One region of the Planococcus sp. APC 3900 genome, then DNA from elsewhere that is predicted to be linked to it. Evidence: riboswitches for the same ligand, from Rfam matches in the RefSeq annotation. Region 1 holds a riboswitch; each other region holds the start of a gene.
The links. A riboswitch is a leader RNA that binds a small molecule or an ion and turns the genes downstream of it on or off. The one in region 1 is predicted to bind S-adenosylmethionine.
Positions count from the first base shown of each region.

Region 2: it holds a riboswitch for S-adenosylmethionine, as region 1 does, so the genes downstream of both, QMA04_RS02025 (sulfite oxidase-like oxidoreductase) here and mtnK (S-methyl-5-thioribose kinase) in region 1, are expected to answer to the same signal.
Region 3: it holds a riboswitch for S-adenosylmethionine, as region 1 does, so the genes downstream of both, QMA04_RS04985 (methionine biosynthesis PLP-dependent protein) here and mtnK (S-methyl-5-thioribose kinase) in region 1, are expected to answer to the same signal.
Region 4: it holds a riboswitch for S-adenosylmethionine, as region 1 does, so the genes downstream of both, QMA04_RS09320 (bifunctional homocysteine S-methyltransferase/methylenetetrahydrofolate reductase) here and mtnK (S-methyl-5-thioribose kinase) in region 1, are expected to answer to the same signal.

Region 1 covers NZ_JASDCT010000001.1:143,890-146,086, reverse strand. Annotated here, with positions in the region: gene mtnA (S-methyl-5-thioribose-1-phosphate isomerase) at 1-239, opposite strand, end outside; gene mtnK (S-methyl-5-thioribose kinase) at 236-1,426, opposite strand; SAM riboswitch class I at 1,501-1,654, opposite strand; SAM riboswitch class I at 1,898-2,007, shown strand; gene mtnW (2,3-diketo-5-methylthiopentyl-1-phosphate enolase) at 2,083-2,197, shown strand, end outside.
Region 2 covers NZ_JASDCT010000001.1:405,827-408,023, forward strand. Annotated here, with positions in the region: gene QMA04_RS02020 (hypothetical protein) at 1-412, opposite strand, end outside; gene QMA04_RS02025 (sulfite oxidase-like oxidoreductase) at 781-1,443, opposite strand; SAM riboswitch class I at 1,524-1,634, opposite strand; gene modA (molybdate ABC transporter substrate-binding protein) at 1,803-2,197, shown strand, end outside.
Region 3 covers NZ_JASDCT010000002.1:202,924-205,120, forward strand. Annotated here, with positions in the region: gene QMA04_RS04985 (methionine biosynthesis PLP-dependent protein) at 1-894, opposite strand, end outside; SAM riboswitch class I at 971-1,074, opposite strand; gene QMA04_RS04990 (antibiotic biosynthesis monooxygenase family protein) at 1,369-1,674, shown strand; gene QMA04_RS04995 (hypothetical protein) at 1,671-2,024, shown strand; gene QMA04_RS05000 (cobalamin B12-binding domain-containing protein) at 2,041-2,197, shown strand, end outside.
Region 4 covers NZ_JASDCT010000004.1:41,689-43,885, forward strand. Annotated here, with positions in the region: gene QMA04_RS09305 (hypothetical protein) at 84-251, shown strand; partial or broken gene QMA04_RS18220 (DUF6920 family protein) at 251-850, shown strand; SAM riboswitch class I at 1,105-1,209, shown strand; gene QMA04_RS09320 (bifunctional homocysteine S-methyltransferase/methylenetetrahydrofolate reductase) at 1,282-2,197, shown strand, end outside.

The DNA.
Region 1 (2,197 bases):
TCGACATATTGCTGAAAAGCTTCCAAGGAAACGGCATCGTGCCGCTGTGCTCCTATCGCTAAGCCATATGCAGCCGTGATGCCGATGGCCGGAGCTCCGCGCACCTTCAAGAAGAAAATCGCGTTATATACATCTTCTACCGTTTCAAGCGTTAAATAGTCAATCTCATGCGGCAGTTTCTGCTGATCCAGGATGGTCAGCTGCTCTCCGTCCCATTTGATGGATAACGGAATGCTCATATGCGTGCCTCCTTCAGAATTTCCACCAAGTCTTTGATCGAAGCAGTTTGTTCACGCTTCAGGATTAATTCCCGCCCACTCTGCAATGCCTGCTTCTTGAAGGAAATTCTCTTATCGTTGTCTTCGATGCTGTCCAGGTCTTTGACATGCGCCAGGCCAATCGTCCGGCGGATCAATTCGCAGCCGGCGAAACCGACGGCATCGGCCAGTACTTTGCCGAGGACATATTCAAGATATCCTTCGGTCTCCTTGAACGATTCAACGCTCTGCGTTTGCCACAGTTCCGTGAATGAAGAAGCGAATACTTCCCATGTTTTTTCAATGTGAGCTACGATTTCCTGGCGCTCCTCGCCTTCCCGTGTAATCGTTTGGAAAATCAGGTTGGCCAGAAACAATCCGACATCAAAGCCGATCGGGCCGTAAAAGCCGAACTCCGGGTCAATGACTTTCGTTTCGGCCGGCCCCGCAAAAATACTGCCGGTATGAAGGTCTCCGTGAAGCAGCGCTTCCGCTTCAGTCAAGAAACTCTTCTTCAATTTCGCCACTTCCAGCTGCAGTTTGCGGTCGTTCCAAATCGCTTCTGCTGCTGCCTGCAGCTGTGGTTCGTAATCATTGGTGTCAACATCAAAAAATGGATCGGTAAAAATCAGGTCTTCTGTGATTTTGCATAGTTCCGGATTGGAAAACTCAGCAGCCAAGCGTTTTTTCTCAAAAGGATGCAGCCCATAATCAGAAGTGTGGAACAAAGTCTGTGCCAGGTATTCGCCGATATCCTGTGACAGCCTTGGAAATTGCCGGCCGTTGATCAAGCCTTCCCGCGCAATTTCGAGATGCGATAAATCTTCCATCACCGTTATAGCCAATGCTTCGTCCGTTGCATGGACGGCCGGCACCAAAGACGGCACAAACTCGCCGTGCTTCTTCAGAACATTGGCTTCGATCGTCGCACGCTTCAATGTCAGCGGCCAACTTTCGCCGATGACTTTGGCATATGGCAAAGCCTGCTTGATGATCAGCCTCTTGCCTGTGGCTGCCTCTTCAATTTGAAAAACATAATTTAAATTGCCGTCGCCGATTTCCCGGCACGTCAATTGAGCTTTATGATCAAATGCTTGAATAGTTTTCGCCAATTCGATGGCAGCTTCTTCGGTTAATGATTTATAGGTGGTTGGAGCCGTAAGTGTCATGGTCAATCTCCCTTTCTCTGCAATATAAAAAGCCTCTTTCCAAAAGAAAGAGGCCAGAATAAGAGATCCCATGCCTCTTATCTTTCAGAAAATAAATTTCTGATGGAATTAGCACCGTGCCTTACAGGATATTCATCCTGGCGCCAAAGCGCCCCGTCTCACAACGGTATTACGGTCGGTTGCTGGGCGTCATCGGGCCAAAATCCCTCTGCCAGCTCTTGATAAGAGTACTGCTTGTCGTGCTATTAAGTTCTGAAATGAATCCTATCACGATTCAGAATTGACTGTCAATCACATTTTTTAAATAAAAACAATTTTGCAACAATGCTGTTGACAGATTTCGGTGCGCATGAAATAATCAGAATTACTTTACTCTATTAAAGCAGTTCTATCATTTCGAACGATCATTTCTTTTTACGCTGAGATTCTATAAGTAGGACCAGCCCAAAAAACTTACCCAATTTCATATCTTTCTTATTCAGAGCAGGTGGAGGGACAAGCCCTACGATACCCGGCAACCGGTCCAATAGTGGACACGGTGCTAATTCTTGCAGCCAGAACCGATGGCTGAGAAATAAGAAGTTGTTAAAGCCCTTAACCTCTTCTTATTTGAAGAGGTTTTTTATTTTTTAAAATTGCATGGGAGTGTTGAATACATGAGCATCTTGACTGCTACTTATCAATTATACGGAAAGCCTGGTTCTTTTGAGAAAAAGGCGGAAGGCATCGCTTTGGGTCTGACGATCGGCTCCTGGACCGATTTGCCGCTCC
Region 2 (2,197 bases), 260 kb from region 1:
AAAAGTTCTTAATCCGCTCCGTATCTTGGTCTTTTAAAATGTTATAAGTCATTTCTACGATTTCCACGACATATTCATCGCAAATTTTCACGATATAAGGAATAGTCCAATCTCCATAATCCATCTGAAGCAACAAGTGCATATGCTTTTGGCGAACAAATCCTTCACAACTTCGTGAATAGATACAATGTAAAATCATTTTTTGTTGTTCACTTAAACCTTTTGTAAAATCATTTGAGTTATCCATATAGTAGATGCGGTACGGAAACATGATGACTTCATGGTCTTGATGATACTGAATAATGTCCTCGGAGACATCAATGGTGACATTATTGTATGTTTTATCAGCCATCAATCCAACCACTTTAGTCACTTCATCTTTTAAAGCGTATGGAAACCTACTTTGAAACATACAATCACACCCTTGCTTCAACCCATTTTAACTTTAAGTAAGTCTAATATTCTCATTTTACCATAAGCCTACTCTATTTGTTCGTTAAATAGGTATTTTGCGAACAATTAAAATTCTATATAAAAAAGCCAGTTCTGATGGGCTAACTTTTTTGGAGAAAGCAGCTAAAAAATTTATGTTTACACATGAGAGGTTTATCGGAAGCTGCCATTCATTCTATATATGATTTAAAGAACCCATCAACCTTCACATGAAGGATTAGATTGATGGGTTCTTTGAAATAATACGAAATATAAAGTTCTAAATTGATGCAAGTTATCTCTTAAAGTGACAGTTCAATTATCCTGGAATCATAAGACTGGCCAGAGTCAGTCAAAATCTTTTTTCTCCCATTCGTCTTCAGGGATTTCCAAGTCTTCGCCGGAAAAGCGCTCTTCCTGAAACGGGTCGCCGTTCATGTGGAAACCGTTCTGCTCCCAAAAGCCCGGCTGGTTTTCATCGATGAATTCGATGCCTCGGACCCATTTGACACTTTTCCAAAAATACAGATGGGGTACGATAAAACGCAGCGGGTAACCATGCTTGGCGGTCAACGGTTCGCCGTCAAGTGAATGGGCAAGCAGCACGTCTTCCCGGTCCAAATCGGATAATGCGACATTGGTGGTGTAATCGTAGTCACCGTGAAGCATCACATAGCCGCTTTTCGGCGTTACGCCCAATTCTTTTATCAGGTCAATAAAACGGACGCCGGTAAAGGTATTGTCGAAGCGGGACCAGCGTGTCACACAATGGATGTCGCGTGTTATTGTCGTTTGCGGCAATTTCAGCAGATCTTCATAATGCAGCGTGATTTCCTTATCAACCTGGCCGAAGATTTTCAATGTCCAAGTGGCCATATCGTAAACCGGCACCTCGCCTTCGTGCAGGACAGGAAAGCGCTCGGTCAACACCTGTCCAGGCGGGAGGCGTTCAACCAGAGAAGGATCCACTACAGGGACCCGCGTACGTTTGATTCGTTCGGCTTTGCTCAGCTTCATGTGATCACTCCTTAAAATAAATAAAACTCTTCCACTGAAAAAGGGAAGAGTTGGGTCTGCTGGTGAAATTCTCTTCCTCATCTTTCAGAACATCGTGGTTCTGTTGGATTTGGCACCATTCCAGTTTGTGAACTGGCGGTTGCCGGGCGTCATCGGGCCATTCCCTCTGCCTCTCTTGATAAGGATAAAGCGTATTTAATTTTTGGTATGACTTATTTTACCGAAACCGCTTATTTCTTGCAAGATTATTCGGAAAATAATTCAGCTTCTCTCCGGCTGGCGTTATACTGATAGTACGTGGAGAATCACGTGCATAGCAAGCGTCACTTTTTGTTTATAAGGAGTCCTGCAAAATGAAAAAAATGATCGGCATTATAGGAATGGCCGTACTGTTGAGCGGCTGCACCAACACAACAGCAGAAAACGGCGATGAGCTGCTTGTTTCAACAGCTTCAAGCCTGACAGAAGTGATGAAAAAAATGGAAGAGGAATTTCATCAATTGGAGCCGGATATCGAGCTGTCATTCAATTATGGATCATCGAGCAAGCTGCGAAGCCAAATTGAACAAGGCGCACCGGCAGATTTATTTTTATCGGCCAGTGAAAAGGATATGGAACAGCTGGAATCCGAGCAACTGGTGAAAGCCGAAACTGTGGTGCCTTTTGCTGAAAATCGTCTTGTGCTTGCTTCATTGGAGGAATTTCCGGAAACTGCAGATTTTACAGAAATAGTGATGAATGCAGAAGA
Region 3 (2,197 bases), on a different contig from region 1:
AAGAAAAGGGCCAACCCATTCTTCGTCCTGCAGGCGGAAGGATAACATGCCGCCTTTTCCCGGGTAGAGCACATCAGAAACAACTGATTGCTGCAACAGGAATTCCGCAATGGTTTTGGCATTGGCTTCATGTTGGCGCATGCGTAATGGCAAAGTCTTCAATCCGCGTATCAACAACCAGGAATCGAAAGGCGACAGTACGGCGCCGACCGAGTTATGGAATGTTGAAAGCCTTTCACAAATGCTTTCGCCTTTTGCGACAACCAAACCAGCGAGTACATCGTTGTGGCCGCCGATGTACTTTGTGGCGCTGTGGATGACTATATCCGCTCCGAGTGCAATCGGCTGCTGGAGATAGGGGGTCAAGAACGTGTTGTCGACAATCAGCAGCAGGTCATGCTTTTTCGCTAAAGCTGCATAGGCAACAAGATCAATTTCCTGCATGAGTGGATTGGTCGGCGTTTCAATGAACAATGCCCGTGTATTCGATGTTATTTTTTCTTCTGTATCTTCAACGTTCTTAAATTCGGCATAGGTGGGATGAATGTTATAGGCGGAAGCAAAGTGGTCAAGCAGGCGGTATGTTCCACCATATATATCTTCCGGAACCAACAATTCGTCGCCAGGACGGAAGAGGGACAAGACCAATTGGATAGCCGCCATTCCCGAGCTGCAGGCAAATCCGGCATCGGCGCCTTCGAGTTCCGCAAAGCCTTCTTCAAGGACAGCGCGTGTCGGGTTTTTGGTTCGTGTGTAATCATAGCCCGTCGATTTGCCAAGTCCTTCATGTTCATAAGCCGTCGATAAATATATGGGCGGATTCACAGCTCCTGTAGTTGAATCGCTGCGATTGCCTAATTGAACCAATAAAGTTTCCAAGCTGTTTTTTGTCATTCCACTCATCCTCCCAACAATAAAACAGGGGCTTTTCTTCAATGAAAGAAGAAAGCCCCTGTCTAGAAACGCATTCTTCTCATCTTTTAGGCGCAGCCTATTGGAATTAGCACCGTGTCTTCGTCAGACTGGTTGCTGAGACTTCACAGGGCCAAATCCCTCCGTCTCTCTAGATAAGAAATATCTTATTAAGTTTATGGTGTATCTATTACGATGTTTCTAATCTTAAATCATTTAGCCATGGAAAGCAAGGATGAATTTTAAATAGTTAAAATAGAAAGAAAACAGTAAGCGGAAATTGTAGATAGAGCCTTGTACATCCATGTCAGATCGGATGTCGCATCAGTAAGTAGAATAATTTGCTATCAGTTAAAGAATTAGGGCTCATCACTACAGAACCGCGGTATTCTTTTAATTCGTATATCGAAGTGTTATAATTTATGGAGGAAATTATGTGTATAAAGGAGAAAGCAAATGTATATTGTCACTTCGACGGTAGTTGTTCCGCCTGAAAAAACCGAGGAAGTTATCGGGATTTACCAAAAGCGTTCACGCCGCGTCGATCGGGCGGAAGGCTTTCATTTATTTAGATTGATCCAAAACACCAAAAAGAAAAATGAATTGACGGTCCATATGGAATGGCATACGAAAGCATCTTATATGGCGTGGGTGAGAAGCCAGGAATTCAAGGAGATCCATGATCTTGAGAAAAATTACCCGGACCAGGAATTAGCGGGAATTATCCCCGTTGTTCGGCAGTACGAAGTGGTGGCAGAATGAAGAACGACGTAAAAAATAAAATTGCTTCTGAAACGGCAAAAAGCATATATGCTGCATACCCGACACTTTGGGAGCGTTTTGGAGAGCGCGGTTTTGAGCATACAGAAAAAGATAACCATCACCACCTGGATCATTTGGAGACTGCGTTTTCCCTCAAGGATGAACAGGTATTTATTGATTACGCCATTTGGCTGGAAACTGTTTTGACAAGCCGGAATGTTGAAAGAGCCTTGATCATCGATAATTTTGACCGCTTACTGCAGATCCTTCCGGGGAATACAGAACAAGAGGAAGAAGTCTTTATGTCAGGTTGTTTGCAAAGTGCCATTGCGGTGTTGAAACCTTCATAGAGTAAAGGAGGCTGACATGAATAATCAATCTAAAGAGTTGGCCGAGTTATTTTTGGCCGGCAATGAAAAGCAGGCTTTGCATACAGTTCAAGCCTATTTGCAAAACCATACAAAAAATGAGCTTTACCAGCATATATTGACGCCTGCCATGTATTGGATAGGGGAATTATGGG
Region 4 (2,197 bases), on a different contig from region 1:
TTTTGACCTTTCGTATAAAATTTGATAATAAAATGCTTTATGCATTCAATAAACAGGTATAGCAAGTAAAAGGAGGGAGAGTGATGGAGAATAAAGAAAAAGCTGGAAAGAAAACAGGTCGGGCAATTTCCAACAAACTGACAGCAGATATGATTAGCTCACTGCCAACCTGTATAAAAGGGTGGTTATCCGAAATTGGGGCTATTGGCCATGAACAAATCAATTTGGTGAGTCTTAAGCAATCGGGGTAATGAAACTGAAACCAGAACAGAAGCAGTGGACCGTATCCGAAGCAGAGCAAATCAGCTATACGGATCCACCTGCTTTCCGATGGATCGTGAAGCTGAAAATGGGCAAAGGCGTAGTTGTGACAGGAAAAGACAATTTCCTGGAAGGGAAGGCAAGTATGCACATCAAGCTTGCAGGCATCATTCCGATTTCCAAAACAGTTGATGATGAAAAGACCAATGAATCGGCACTCCAGCGCTACCTGATGGAACTCGCCTGGTATCCTTCGGCTGTCCTCAGTCCCTTCATTTCCTGGTAGGAGGTGGACGCACACTCCGCAACAGCGACCATGAATTTTGAAGGCCTTAAAGGTTCTGTCACTTATTTTTTCAATGAACAAAACGAATTGCTGAAAGTGGAAGCCTGGCGCTACAAAGACAGTGGAGAAGACGCCCGTTCCCTGCTGTGCGTGGGCACTGTTAAAAAGCAGCGGAAAGTGGGGGGACTGACCGTTCCAGTGAAGATGGAAATCAGCTGGATGCTGGAAGAAAGGCCGTTTACTTGGTATCGATTTGATGTACATGACATACGATTCAATTCTATCAATGGACAATTTTCATGAAATGATGCTTTTAAGTGATGGACTGCAGACAGGATCAGTAGGCATTCTTGATTTCTTCCAATCATATTTATAGAACTTAACTCCTTTTCCTGGTCCATTTTCAACGGTTAGTTGAACGCATTAAGCTGTTTTATACATTAAATGTATACATTGTGAAAAAAATCACAGAAATTTCATTGTTTTTTGACAGATTGCCTTGACCTGCTCTTCAGATACAGGTACCATATTTAGAATACTTAAAACTGAATAGTGAATTCTTATCGAGAGAAGTTGAGGGACTGGCCCTATGATGCTTCAGCAACCAGCCGAAAGGTCAGGTGCTAAATCCAGCAGGCAAGAAATTGTCTGGCAGATGAAAAGGAACGAGTTTGATATCGTAAAGCCTTCTTTTTCATGAAGGCTTTTTTTGTATATATAGGAGGTTGAGAAGAGTGGGATTATTAGACGAATTAAAGACCAGGATTTTGACGGCGGATGGTGCCATGGGAACATTGCTGTATTCATACGGCATCGAGTATTGCAATGAGGAATTGAATCTGCAGCGCCCGGAAGTGATTGAGAAAATCCATTTGGATTACATCAAAGCCGGCGCGGATATTATCCAGACCAACACATACGGAGCGAATGCAGCGAAGCTGGCACGCTACGGTTTGGAAGAGCAAGTCGCTGGCATCAATAAAGCCGCGATCGACATCGCCAAACGTGCAGCAGCGCCGGGCGGCCAATTCGTTTTCGGAACCATCGGCGGAATCCGCGGAATCCGGAAAAGCGATGCCACCCTGCAGGAAATCATTGCGATGGTGGACCAGCAGGCAAGCCACTTGTTGGCGGGAAATCCCGACGGCCTATTGCTGGAAACCTATTACGATTTCGAAGAACTCGCAGAAACGGTCAAGCACCTGAAAGGGATGACGGATACGCCGTTGATTGCGCAAGTATCCATGCACGACCCGGGGATTCTGCAAAATGGAATGTCGCTGAACGAAGCTCTTCATCAACTGGAAAGTCTGGGAGCGGATATTGTCGGCGTCAACTGCCGTCTTGGCCCGCACCATACCATTCAGGCCTTTGAAGAAGTCACATTGCCTGAAAAAGCGTTTTTATCGGCTTACCCGAACGCCAGCCTGCTGGATGTGGAGGATGGTCGGATCGTCTATGAATCGGAAGCGGATTATTTTGGGCGTGCCGCTTTGTTATTGAGAGAAGAAGGGGTCCGTTTAATTGGAGGCTGCTGCGGCACGACGCCGAAGCACATTGAAGCGGTGAAAAAGCACCTGAACCATTTGCCGCCGATTGTCCATAAAGAAGTCACGAAAAGAAAACCGATTGTCATCCGTGAAGCGGAAG